DNA from 3 places in the Streptomyces chlorus genome. Region 3 is predicted to be linked to each of the others. Evidence: riboswitches for the same ligand, from Rfam matches in the RefSeq annotation. Region 3 holds a riboswitch; each other region holds the start of a gene.
The links. A riboswitch is a leader RNA that binds a small molecule or an ion and turns the genes downstream of it on or off. The one in region 3 is predicted to bind cobalamin.
Positions count from the first base shown of each region.

Region 1 (4,428 bases), on a different contig from region 3:
GACCGTCCGGGTCGAGGCCCGCGGTCGGCTCGTCCAGGATCAGGACGCGCGGCCGCATCGCCACCGCGCCCGCGATCGCGGTCCGCTTGCGCTGCCCGTAGGACAGCAGATGGGTGGGCCGTTCGGCGAGGGCGGTGATGTCGAGCGCGGCCAGCGCCTCCGAGACCCGCGCCCGTACCTGCGTGTCGGACAGGCCGAGGTTCAGCGGTCCGAACGACACGTCCTGGCCCACGGACGCCGCGAACAACTGGTCGTCGGGGTCCTGCACCACCAGCTGCACCGTCGTCCGCAACCGGGTCAGCCCCTTGCGGTCGTACCGGACCGGCCGGCCGGCCACGGCCAACTCGCCCCCGCTCGGCCGTAGTCCACCGCTCAGCAGCCGCATCAGCGTGGTCTTGCCGCTGCCGTTGCGGCCCAGCAGGGCGAGCGCGCGCCCCTCCCGCACCTCGAAGTCGAGGCCGGTGAGCACGGCCGGGCCGTCCTCGTAGGCGAAGGACGCGTCCCGCAGGGCGACCAGGGCGGGGACCAGGGCGGGATCGCTCATGGCATCCGGCTTTCCAGGAGAAGGGCGACGGCGGCCAGCGCCGCGAGAAGTAACAGGCTCACGGCCGTGAACCGTACGGAGACCCGCGCCTCGGGCACCAGCACGCGCAGCGTGCCGTCGTAGCCGCGTCCGGCGAGCCCCGTCTGCAGCCGCGCCGCCCGGTCGAAGGACCGGACGAACGCCGTCGCGCCGAGCCCGCCCAGCGAACGCCAGGCCGCCGCCCGGGTGGTGTGCCCGAGCCGGGCCGCCTGCGCCTCCCTGATCCGGCGCACCGAGTCGAGCAGCAGGAAGCTCATGCGGTACGTCACCAGAGCCACGTCGACGAGGGGAGCGGGCACCCCGGCCCGTACCAGGCGCGGCAGCAGGTCGGACATCGGCGTGGTGAAGGCGAACAGCAGCACACCGAGGGAGGCCGCCGAGGTGCGCAGCAGCAACTCGCCCGCGCGCAGCGGCCCTTCGGGGGCCGGAGACACGAACCCGTCCGGCCCGCCCACCTGCACCAGCAGCGGGAGCGCCCCGGTGACGCAGAAGCCCAGCGGCACCCGGTAGGCGCGCCACAGCCGCCGCCCCGGCACCCCCGCCGGGCCCAGCAGCACCGCGAGCGCGGTCAGCAGCACCAGGGCCGCGCCCGGCCAGGGCGGCAGGGAGATCGCGAGCACGGTGAGCCCCAGTCCGAGCACGGCCTTGTCCACGGGATGACGGCGGCGCCAGCGACTGCTGTGCGCCGCCGCGTCGATCGGCAGCACGGCCGGTCAGGACCGGGATCCGGGGGAGACCGCCTCGTCGGGGCCCGCGCCGATGCCCACGCCGGTGCCGGTGCCGGTACTCAAGTCCGCTCCGGTCTCCCGCAGTTGCCGCCGCACCCCTTCCGTACCCTGCCGACGCCCGCGCCGCACCCCGAAGTAGTACGCCAGGACGCCCGCGCCGACGGCGGCCTGGAGGGCGAAGAGCCCCGACTCGATCTCACCGGAAGGGGGTTCGTACAGCGGCGAGAACCACGGCTCGTAGTCCGGTTCGATCTCGGTGATCGCGGTCTCCGCCTCGCCGTCCGCGCCCGCGAACGGCTCCTCCTTGTGATCGCCGAGCCCGAGCACCAGCGGCAGCACCGCGAGCGCGGCCACGGCGAGCAGCAGCAGCGTGTTGATCTTCGCGTTCCTGGTCATCGCGCCACCGCCCCGGTCGTCCCCGACTCTGTTGTCGTCCCCGACTCTGTTTCCGTTCCGGCCTCCGCCGCCGTCGCGGCCCGCTTTCCGGCCACCAGCACGCCGAGCCGGGTCAGTTCGCCCTTGCTGGACTGCACCAGCAGGCGCATCACCAGCACCGTCAGCAGCCCCTCGCTCACCGCGAGCGGGATCTGCGTCAGGGCGAAGATGGAGCCGAACTTCCCGAGCGCGCCCAGGAATCCACTCCCCGGGTCGGGGAACGCGAGCGCCAGCTGCACACTCGTCACGCAGTACGTGGACAGGTCGGCGACGAACGCGCCGCAGAACACCGCGGCCATCAGCGGCGCCCCGTACCGGCGCGCCAGCCGGTACACGCCGTACCCCGCCCACGGACCGACGATCGCCATCGAGAAGACGTTGGCGCCCAGCGTGGTCAGCCCGCCGTGGGCGAGCAACAGGGCCTGGAACAGCAGGGTGATGGTGCCCAGTACCGCCATGACCGGCGGCCGGAACAGGATGGCGCCCAGGCCGGTGCCGGTGGGGTGGGAGCAACTCCCCGTCACCGAGGGCAGTTTCAGCGCGGACAGGACGAAGGTGAACGCTCCCGAGGCGCCGAGCAGCAGCGTGTTCTCGGGATGTTCCTTGACTTCACGGATGAGCGACCGGGCTCCGTGGACGACGAACGGCGCCGCCGCGGCGCCCCAGGCGACCGCGTGCACCGGTGGCAGAAAACCCTCGGCAATGTGCATGGCTCAGCAGACCCTCTCCAGCACCTCGTGGATGGTTGACGCGCCTTGGCCGGTCTCCTGGCTGACGGGTACCACCGCCCGAACTCCGCCTTCCCGGGTCCCAGGTGGACCCAGTGGCTGCCCGTCGGTCCTGTCGGGGGGACAGGACCAGGGGCCGGAGCCGGACTTCCCGATCACAGTGGCGAGGGCCGCACCGGTATCGCACCGGATTTCCCGTTCACCAAGGCGTGGTGACAGTAGACCCAGGTCCAGGCACCTGACAAGCCGCCCCAGGGGGGCGCGCGCACGGCGTTCCGCGGCTCTCGCCCCGGCGCACATCCGCGGTCCTGACCACCACGGCACGCAGGTCGCACATCGGCGGGCGCGCGGGCGGCACCCTTTCGGCGCCGTTCACCCCAGCGCGGGAATGGGGGGAGGGGGTCCTGGGCAGAGCCCAGCTGCAACTAATATGCAACAACGAGTTCCGGGCAGCAGAGGTGTGAGATTCGATGACCATCCGACGAATACGGGGTACCGCCCTCGCGGCGACCATGGCCGCCGCGGTCGCCGCCTGCTCGGCGCCGACCGGCGGCTCGGACGCCGGTACGGGCGGCGGGTCCGCCGAGTCCGTGGTGATCGGAGTCCCCTCCGAGCCCGACACCCTGAGCCCCCTGCTCGGCTACGGCAAGGACGGCAACTCCAAGGTCTTCGACGGGCTGCTCGCCCGGGACGCCGACCTGAAACTGAAGCCCGCCCTGGCCAAGGCGCTCCCCGAGATCGCCGACGACGGCCGCACCTACACCTACACCCTCCGCTCCGGCGTGAAGTTCAGCGACGGCGAACCCCTCACCGCCGAGGACGTCGTCTACACGTACGAAACGGTGCTCGACGACAAGACCAACAACACCGCCAAGAGCGAACTGGACGCCGTCGAGCGGGTCCGCGCGGACGGCGACGACAAGGTCGTCTTCACCCTCAAGTACCCGTACGCGGCCTTCGCCGCCCGCACCGTCCTGCCCATCGTCCCCGAGCACATCGCCGGCGAGCAGGACCCCAACACCGGCGCCTTCAACACCGAGCCGGTCGGCACCGGACCGTACGTCCTCACCGGCTGGAGCAAGGGTGAGAAGCTCACCTTCAAGGCGAACCCGGACTACTGGGGCGGCGCCCCGAAGGTGAAGAAGCTCACCATGGCGGTCATCGCCGACGACGACGTCCGAGCCACCCGGCTGCGCTCCGGCGACCTCGACGGCGCGACCCTCCCGCCCAACCTCGCCGCCACCTTCAAGAACGACGACGGCCGCACCACGTACCAGGCCACCACCTACGACTTCCGCGCCGTCACCCTCCCCACCGCGAACGAGGTCACCGGCGACACCGCCGTCCGCCGCGCCCTCGACCTCGCCGTGGACCGTCGGGCCATGGTCGACAAGATCCTCGACGGAGCCGGCCGCCCCGCCTACGGCCCGCTGCCCCTGGACGACCCCTGGTACACCAAGGACGTCGAACGCCCCCAGGACCTCGCCGAGGCCCGGAAGATCCTCGACCGCGACGGCTGGAAGGCCGGCAAGGACGGCATCCGCGCCAAGGACGGCGTCCGGGCCGCCTTCACCCTCTTCTACCCCTCCGGCGACAAGGTCCGCCAGGACCACGCCCTCGCCTACGCCTCCGACGCCAAGAAGGCCGGCATCGACGTCAAGGTCGAGGGCGCCACCTGGGAGGTCATCGAACCCCGGATGGGCAAGGACGCCGTCCTCGCCGGCTTCGGCAGCACCGGCGACCCCGACTTCGGCCTCTACACCCTGCTGCACTCCTCCCTCGCCGGCGACGGTTTCAACAACATGCCCCACTACGACAACCCCGCCGTCGACAAGGCCCTCGACACCGGCCGCCGCAGCCAGGACCCCGACGACCGCAAGGCCGCCTACGACGACCTCCAGCGCGCACTCGTCAAGAACCCCGGCTACACCTTCCTCACCCACATCGACCACCT
Region 1 is NZ_JBHSOA010000042.1:46,550-50,977, reverse strand. Features, by position in the region: gene ACFPZI_RS19435 (energy-coupling factor ABC transporter ATP-binding protein) at 1-544, opposite strand, end outside; gene cbiQ (cobalt ECF transporter T component CbiQ) at 541-1,290, opposite strand; gene ACFPZI_RS19425 (energy-coupling factor ABC transporter substrate-binding protein) at 1,297-1,707, opposite strand; gene ACFPZI_RS19420 (energy-coupling factor ABC transporter permease) at 1,704-2,456, opposite strand; cobalamin riboswitch at 2,487-2,717, opposite strand; gene ACFPZI_RS19415 (ABC transporter substrate-binding protein) at 2,945-4,428, shown strand, end outside.
Region 1: it holds a riboswitch for cobalamin, as region 3 does, so the genes downstream of both, ACFPZI_RS19420 (energy-coupling factor ABC transporter permease) here and ACFPZI_RS13625 (cobalamin biosynthesis protein) in region 3, are expected to answer to the same signal.

Region 2 (4,428 bases), on a different contig from region 3:
GTGAACGGCGTGGCACTCGCCGTCTTCATCTTCTTCTTCGTCCTCGTCACGGCGATGGGTTTCCTGGCCGCCCGCTGGCGCAAGGCGGCGAACGAGCACAGCCTCGACGAATGGGGCCTGGGCGGACGGTCGTTCGGTACCTGGGTCACCTGGTTCCTGCTCGGCGGCGACCTGTACACCGCGTACACCTTCGTGGCCGTACCGGCGGCGATCTACGCGGCGGGCGCGGCGGGCTTCTTCGCCGTGCCGTACACCATCCTCGTCTACCCGCTGATCTTCACCTTCCTGCCTCGGCTGTGGTCGGTGTCGCACAAGCACGGCTATGTGACGACCTCCGACTTCGTGCGCGGCCGGTTCGGCTCGAAGGGGCTGTCGCTGGCGGTGGCGGTCACCGGCATCCTGGCGACGATGCCGTACATCGCGCTCCAACTGGTCGGCATCCAGGCCGTGCTGGACGTGATGGGTGTCGGCGGCGGCGAGGACACCAACTGGTTCGTCAAGGACCTGCCGCTGCTGATCGCCTTCGGTGTGCTGGCGGCGTACACGTACTCGTCGGGTCTGCGGGCCCCCGCGCTGATCGCGTTCGTGAAGGACACGCTGATCTACCTCGTGATCGCGGTGGCGATCATCTACATCCCGATCAAGCTGGGCGGCTTCGACGACATCTTCGCCAGGGCGAGCGAGGCGTACAGCGAGACCAACCCGGCCACGGGCGCGCCGCGCGGTTCGCTGGTGCCGGGCGAGGCGGGGCAATGGACGTACGCCACGCTGGCGTTGGGATCGGCGCTCGCGCTGTTCATGTACCCGCACTCGATCACCGCGACGCTGTCCTCGCGCAGCCGTGAAGTGATCCGCCGCAACACCACGCTCCTGCCGCTGTACTCACTGATGCTGGGCCTGCTGGCCCTGCTCGGCTTCATGGCGATCGCGGCCGGGGTCGAGGTCAGCAACGGGCAACTGGCGATCCCGCAGTTGTTCGAGAACATGTTCCCGGCCTGGTTCGCCGGCGTGGCCTTCGCCGCCATCGGCATCGGGGCGCTGGTGCCGGCGGCGATCATGTCGATCGCCGCCGCGAACCTGTTCACCCGCAACATCTACAAGGACTTCATCAAGCCGGACGCGACACCCGCGCAGGAGACCAAGGTCTCCAAGGTGGTCTCGCTGCTCGTGAAGGTGGGTGCGCTGGCCTTCGTCCTCACCATGGACAAGACGGTCGCCATCAACTTCCAGCTCCTTGGCGGCATCTGGATCCTGCAGACCTTCCCCGCCCTGGTGGGCGGCCTGTTCACCCGCTGGTTCCACCGCTGGGCGCTGCTCGCGGGCTGGGCGGTCGGCATGGTCTACGGCACGGTCGCGGCGTACGGGGTGGCCTCGCCGACGCAGAAGCACTTCGGCGGCTCGTCAAAGGAGATCCCGGGTATCGGCGAGATCGGCTACATCGGCCTCACCGCCTTCGTGACCAATGCCCTGGTCACGATCGCCCTGACCTTCGTCCTGAGGGCCGTCAAGGCGCCCGAGGGCATCGACGAGACCCGGCCGCAGGACTACACGGTGGACGCGGGCGATCCGGGCGTCAGCACCGAGCTGCCCCTGGACACGGCCGACACAGCCGACACAGCCGCCGACGGCAAGCACTGACGCGGTACGCGGGTACGACAACGGGCCGCGGATGTCTCCGGCGGCCCGTTGTCGTACCCGCGGGGCACACTCGCCCCATGGACATCGTCACCCGGCCGGTGGAACCGTACGAGTTCGAGGAGCTCGGTGAGCTCACCGCGCAGGCCTGTCCGCGCGACGGGCTGCTCGGCTTCGGGAGAGCGACGCGTACCTCGGTGAGCTCAGGGACGTCGCCGGGCGGGCCACGACCGCCGAGGTACTGGTCGCCGTGGAGAGGACCGGAGCGCGTCCCGGGGCGGCGGAGGCGGGCGGCGCGGGAAGGGTGCTGGGCGGGGTGACGTTCGTACCGCGCGGCGGGCCGATGGCCGATACGGCCGGGCCCGGCGAGGCGGAGATCCGGATGCTCGCGGTCGCCCGCGCCGCCCGGCGCCGGGGTGTCGGGGAAGGCCCTCGTCCGCGCCTGTGCCGACCGGGCACGGGCCACGGGCCACGGAGGGGTGCGTACGGATCGTGCTGTCGACCCGGCGGACGATGCGTGCGGCCCACCGCATCCACGAGCGTCTCGGTTTCGTCCGCTCCCCCGGGCGGGACTGGAACCCTGTTCCGCACCTGGACGACATCACGCTGCTCACCTATGAGCTGACGCTCTGACACCACCGCGGCCCTGCGCCGCAGCACCCACCGGGACACAAGATATGGGCCCGCCGACAGAACCCGACACAAGATGTATGCTCGTGCTCGCTGTCGCCGCAGGGGAATCCGGTGCGAATCCGGAACTGTCCCGCAACGGTGTACTTGTGCGTGTTCGCGTTTCCCGCGTACCCGCACGGGCTTAGTCCGAGGACCTGCCGACAGTGCGCCCGGCCGTCCGGTCCGGGTGCCTGACGTCCGGGCCTCGCGGAATGGGCCGGTGGACGCGAGGCACGTTCGCGTGCTCGTGTGCTGCCCCCTGCCCTCGCCGAGGCCCCGTGCCGAGCGAGGGAGAGCCCCACGTGACCATCGCGCCAGCCGATCCTGCTTCAGCGGTCGACGTGAGCGACGGCCCCGGTGCCGCGCTGCTGCGGACCCTGACCGAGCTGACCGCCGATCTCCCCGACGCCGACCCCGGCCGGGTCGCCGCCGCCGCGCTGCGCGGCCGGTCCGCCCATGCGGACGAGGCCGAGCTGCGCGAGCTGGCCACCGAGGCGGCGGCCGGGCTCATCTCCGAGGATCCCGTCCACTCCCGGCTCGCCGCCCGCCTGCTGACCCTCGGCATCCGCGCCGAGGCCGCCTCGCAGGGTGTCACGTCGTTCACCTCGTCGATCGCTGCCGGGCACCGCGAGGGCCTCATCGCGGACCGGACCGCCGAGTTCGTCCTGCTGCACTCGGACCGTCTTGACGCGCTGATCGACCCCCGCGCGGACGACCGCTTCGGCTACTTCGGGCTGCGCACCCTGTACAGCCGCTATCTGCTGCGGCATCCGGTCACCCGCAAGGTCGTCGAGGCACCGCAGCACTTCCTGCTGCGGGTCGCCGCCGGTCTCGCCGAGAACGGCACCCCCCGTGCGGTGGACGAAGTCGCCGAGCTGTACGGCCTGATGAGCCGCCTGGAGTACCTTCCCTCCTCCCCCACCCTGTTCAACTCCGGTACCCGACACCCCCAGATGTCCTCCTGCTACCTCCTCGACTCCCCCAAGGACGAGCTGGACTCCCTCTACGACCGCTACCACCAGGTGGCCCGCCTCTCCAAGCACGCCGGCGGCATCGGCCTGGCCTACTCCCGCATCCGCTCCCGGGGTTCGCTGATCCGCGGCACCAACGGGCACTCAGGCGGCATCGTCCCGTTCCTGAAGACCCTGGACGCCTCCGTCGCCGCCGTGAACCAGGGCGGCCGGCGCAAGGGCGCGGCGGCGGTCTACCTGGAGACCTGGCACTCGGACATCGAGGAGTTCCTGGAGCTGCGCGACAACACCGGTGAGGACGCCCGCCGTACGCACAACCTGAACCTCGCGCACTGGGTGCCGGACGAGTTCATGCGCCGGGTCGACGCCGACGCCGCCTGGTCGCTGTTCTCCCCGTCCGCCGTCCCGGACCTGGTCGACCTGTGGGGCGAGGAGTTCGACGCGGCCTACCGGGCCGCCGAGGCCGCGGGCCTGGCGCGGAAGACGATCCCCGCCCGGGAGCTGTACGGGCGCATGATGCGGACCCTCGCCCAGACCGGCAACGGCTGGATGGCGTTCAAGGACGCCGCCAACCGCACCGCCAACCAGACCGCCGAGCCCGGCCACGTCGTCCACTCGTCCAACCTGTGCACGGAGATCCTCGAGGTCACCAGCGACGGGGAGACAGCGGTCTGCAACCTGGGCTCGGTCAACCTCGGCGCGCTCGTCGACCCGGCGGCCGGTGACCTGGACTGGGAGCGGCTGGACGAGACCGTGCGCACAGCCGTCACCTTCCTCGACCGGGTCGTGGACATCAACTTCTACCCGACCGAGCAGGCGGGCCGTTCCAACGCGCGCTGGCGCCCGGTGGGGCTGGGAGTGATGGGCCTCCAGGACGTCTTCTTCGCCCTGCGCCTGCCCTTCGACTCCCCGAAGGCCCGGCGGCTCTCCACCCGGATCGCCGAGCGCATCATGCTCGCCGCGTACGAGACCTCCGCCGACCTCGCCGCGCGCCCCCGGACGCCCGCGACGGGCTCCGGGACAGCGGGGAACCCCGTCGGCCCCCTGCCGGCCTGGGAGCACACGCGTACCGCCCGGGGCGTGCTGCACCCCGACCACTACGACACCGAACTCACCTGGCCCGAGCGCTGGTCGGCGCTGCGCGAACGTA
Region 2 is NZ_JBHSOA010000053.1:23,817-28,244, forward strand. Features, by position in the region: gene mctP (monocarboxylate uptake permease MctP) at 1-1,638, shown strand, start outside; partial or broken gene ACFPZI_RS23940 (GNAT family N-acetyltransferase) at 1,716-2,268, shown strand; cobalamin riboswitch at 2,346-2,484, shown strand; gene ACFPZI_RS23945 (ribonucleoside-diphosphate reductase subunit alpha) at 2,610-4,428, shown strand, end outside.
Region 2: it holds a riboswitch for cobalamin, as region 3 does, so the genes downstream of both, ACFPZI_RS23945 (ribonucleoside-diphosphate reductase subunit alpha) here and ACFPZI_RS13625 (cobalamin biosynthesis protein) in region 3, are expected to answer to the same signal.

Region 3 (4,428 bases):
AGGTGTCGGGGGCCGGTACGAAACGGCGTCCCGCGGCGGCGGCCACCTCGCGCAGGAAGGCCCGGCGGAAGCCGTCCGACTCCAGCGAACCGTGCCAGTGCGTGCCCCAGGTCTGCCCGACCCGGCAGCCGTCCAGGCTGTGTCCACTGTCATCGGAGATGAACGCCGTCCCTCCCCGCACGTCGGCGACCCCGTGATGGATCTCGTAGCCCTCGACGGACTCCCCGAGGGCCTCCCCGACGGCCCGCTCGAGCGTCTTCTCCCGTGCGAACCGCACCCGTACGGGCAGGACCCCGAGCCCGTCGACCCGGCCGGCGCGGCTCTCCACGTCGTCCTCGATGTGCTCGCCGAGGATCTGGAAGCCCCCGCAGATCCCGAGCACGGGCCGCCCCTCGGCGGTCCGCCGCTTCAGGGCGTCCGCGAGCCCGCGCTCCCGCAGCCACTGGAGCGCCCGTACGGTGCCGCGCGTGCCCGGCACCACCACGAGGTCGGCGTCGGCCAGTTCCTCGGGCCGGTCCACGAAACGGACCACGACGCCCGGTTCCGCGGCCAGCGCGTCCACGTCCGTGAAGTTGGACATCAGCGGCACCGCGCACACGGCGACCCGCAGCACGTCCTCACCGACCGGCGCGGCGACCGCGGACTCCCGCACGGCACCCCGCAGGGACACCGCCAGTCCGTCCTCCTCGTCGATGCCGAGCCCGTGCCGGAAGGGCAGCACGCCGTAGGTGTGCCGCCCGGTCAGACCGTGCAGCATGTCCAGGCCCGGCTCCAGCAGCGACACATCGCCCCGGAACTTGTTCACCAGGAAGCCGGCGACCAACTCCTGGTCCTCGCGTGACAGCAGCGCGACGGTGCCGAAGAAGGAGGCGAAGACCCCGCCGCGGTCGATGTCGCCGACGACGAGGACGGGGAGCGAGGCGTTCCTGGCGATCCCCATGTTGACGATGTCGGTGCGCCGCAGATTGATCTCGGCCGGGCTGCCGGCCCCTTCGCAGATCACCACGTCGTACGTGGCCCGCAACTGTGCGAGCGAGTCCAACACCGTGCCCAGGAGCTGCTGTTGCCGCCCACCGTGGTAGCCGCGCGCGCTCAGCTCACCGACCGGCTCGCCCAGCAGCACGACCTGGCTGCTCCGCTCTCCGCCCGGCTTGAGCAGCACCGGGTTCATCAGCGCGGTCGGCTCGACCCGGCAGGCCTGGGCCTGCATGGCCTGCGCCCGCCCGATCTCGGCGCCCTCCCGCGTCACGAACGAGTTCAGCGACATGTTCTGCGCCTTGAACGGCGCGACCTTGACGCCCTGCCGCACCAGCCACCGGCAGATCCCGGCGGTCACCACACTCTTGCCGGCGTCCGACGTCGTACCGGCGACCAGCAGGCCGCCGCCCGTCATACCGCCCGTCATACCGCCTGTCATGCCGTACGCCCCTTTCCGCGCGCCTTCGGGACGCCTCGCACACCGGCCCGTACGCCGGCCCGCACAACGGCTCGTACGCCGATGCGCGCGGCGGCGCCGACGCCGAGTGCCAGCCAGCCGACGCGCCGCGAGAGCCGTACCGAGCGGTCGATGTCCGCCACGGTCACGGCACGGCCGCCGCTGTTGAGGACGGGGCGGTGCTCGACCCGCCCGGCGTAGGACAGCGTCCCGCCGAGCCGCACGCCGAGCGCGCCCGCGAAGGACGCCTCCACGGGCCCGGCGTTGGGACTCGGATGCTTCGCGGCATCCGCGCGCCAGGCCAGGACGGCACCCCGCGGATCCGGCCCCGCGACCGCGGCGAGTACGGCGGTCAGCCGCGCCCCGGGCCACCCGGCGACGTCGTCGAGGCGCGCGGAGGCCCAGCCGTACCGCAGATGGCGGGGGGACTTGTGGCCGACCATGGCGTCCAGGGTGTTGACGGCCCGGAACCCGAGCAGCCCCGGCACACCGGCGACGGCCCCCCACACCAGGGCGCCCACCACGGCGTCGGAGGTGTTCTCGGCGACGGACTCCACGACCGCGCGGGCGATCCCCTCGGCGTCCAGCGCCTGCGGGTCCCGCCCGCACAGGTGCGGCAGCCGCGCCCGCGCCGCCTCGACGTCCCCGGACTGCAGGGCACGCCCGATGGCGCGGGCCTCCCGGGCCAGCGACGTCCCTCCGACGACGGCCCAGGTGGCCGCGCCGGTCAGGGCGACGGAGGCGGCGGGGGAGGACCGTACGAGGCGGGCGGCCAGGCTCCCCAGAGCGACGGCCCCGCCGACGCAGACGGCGGTGTGCAGCGCGCCCCGACCCCGGTCGTCCTGCCACAGAACCCGTTCCACGGCAGCCGCGGCCCGCCCGAAAGCGGCGACCGGATGCCCTCGGCGGGGATCGCCGAGAAACAGGTCGCCGAGAAGGCCGGCGGCGGCGCCGTACGCGAACTCGCGATCGGCACCCATGGGTTCAGCCGGTGAGGGATCCGGTGGGAGTGGCCGCCCCGAGCCGGGGCGGAGCATCGCTGGTCGACCTCAACAGGCAGCCGGGCATGGCGGTATGTCCTCACTCAGGGTGTCCACGCCCTGGTTCGACGAGACCGGCGGTGGGAGTTCCTGGCTCCCGGGGTCGTTCACCCCGGTGACAGTGGCGGGACCGCGCCGGATTCACACCGGCTTCCTCTCCTGCCGCCGTAATGGCTCCGGCAGTTCACCACGGTCCGGAAGAACCGTCAACTTGCCTTTGACCTGCGAGGCTGAAGTGTGCTGAGGCCCACAGAGGGGTTCCGCGGCGTGACGGGCGGAGCGGAAACGGCCGGCAGGCGGTCCGGGTCCGGTCGACGGATGGTCCGGGAAGCGCGAAACGGGCGGTACGGAGGCAACGTGCCCCGCACCGCCCGCCGGACGGCATGAACCCGACCGGGACGCCGGCCCGGGCCCCGGCCCCGGAATCAGGCAGCCGTCAGGAAGTCATCAGGCCATGATCAGATAGATCCCGTACGTCACCGCCGCCGCGCAGGCCGCGAAGCAGGCGTAGGCGCCGGTGACCGCCAGGACCGCGGACTCGCCCTGGGCGGCGGCCCGTTCACGGCGGGACAGTCCGGTAATGCCCAGGGTGAACAGAGCCACCAGGGCCACGGTGACCACGAGGCTGACGCCGAAGACGGAACCGAGGGCCGCCCAGTCGATCTTCATGGTGCTCTTCTCCTACGTGTCTTCCTGCGGGGTCAGACCGTGGTCCTGGCCGGAGGGGCCATCGGGTCGGTGGGGGCCGGGATGGTGGCCGAGAGCTCCTCGGCCGCGGGGCTCGCCGGCGGGGGCGCCACCGCGGCCATGGCCGCGGTCACGACGCCGCTCTGCTCCTCGTCAGTGGCGTCAGTGGCGTCAGTGGCGTCAGTGACGTTGACATTGGTGTGGTCGACGACCTCGCGCCGGGAGATCTTCCAGATCGCCGCACTGGAGGCGATCAGGAAGACGGCGACGAGGGCGGTGCCCCAGCTGCCGAAGCCGCAGACCCACTCGGCGATCGCCGCGACCAGGGCCGCCGCCGGCAGCGTCAGGCCCCAGGCGACGAACATCCGGGTGGCCGTCGACCAGCGGACCACGCCGCCCTTGCGGCCCAGGCCCGCACCCATCACGGAACCGGAGACGGAGTGCGTGGTGGACAGGGAGAAACCGAGGTGGGAGGAGGCCAGGATGACCGTCGCGGCGCTGGTCTGGGCGGCGAAGCCCTGCTGCGGCTGGAGGTCGGTCAGGCCCTTGCCCATGGTGCGGATGATGCGCCAGCCGCCGAGGTAGGTGCCGAGCGCGATGGCGATGCCCGCGGAGAGGATGACCCACATCGGCGGGTCGGAGTCCGGGGCGAGGGTGCCGCCGGCGACCAGAGCCAGGGTGATGATGCCCATCGTCTTCTGGGCGTCGTTGGTGCCGTGGGCCAGGGAGACCAGACCGGCGGAGGCGATCTGTCCGGCCCGGTACCCCTTCTCGGAGGCCTTGCTGTCGGCCGACTTGCGGCCCATGCGGTAGGTCAGCCGGGTCGCGAACATCGCGGCCAGGCCGGCGACCAGCGGCGCGACGATCGCGGGGATCAGCACCTTGGTGACCAGGACGTCGCCGTGCACCGCGCCGAAGCCCGCCGAGGCGACGGTGGCGCCGATCAGGCCGCCCATCAGGGCGTGCGAGGAGCTGGACGGCAGACCGACCAGCCAGGTCAGGAGGTTCCAGAGGATCGCGCCGACCAGTGCGGCGAAGATGACCTCGGGACGGATGCCGGCCTCGTCGACGAGGCCCTTGGAGATCGTGTTGGCGACCTCCACGGAGAGGAAGGCGCCCACCAGGTTGAGCACGGCGGACATCGCCACCGCGACCTTGGGCTTGAGGGCACCGGTCGAAATGGTCGTCGCCATCGCGTTCGCGGTGTCGTGGAAACCGTTCGTGAAATCAAACGCGAGTGCGGTTACCACCACAATCGCGAGGATC
Region 3 is NZ_JBHSOA010000025.1:448,288-452,715, forward strand. Features, by position in the region: gene ACFPZI_RS13620 (cobyric acid synthase) at 1-1,393, opposite strand, end outside; gene ACFPZI_RS13625 (cobalamin biosynthesis protein) at 1,414-2,415, opposite strand; cobalamin riboswitch at 2,541-2,679, opposite strand; gene ACFPZI_RS13630 (hypothetical protein) at 2,923-3,144, opposite strand; gene ACFPZI_RS13635 (inorganic phosphate transporter) at 3,177-4,428, opposite strand, start outside.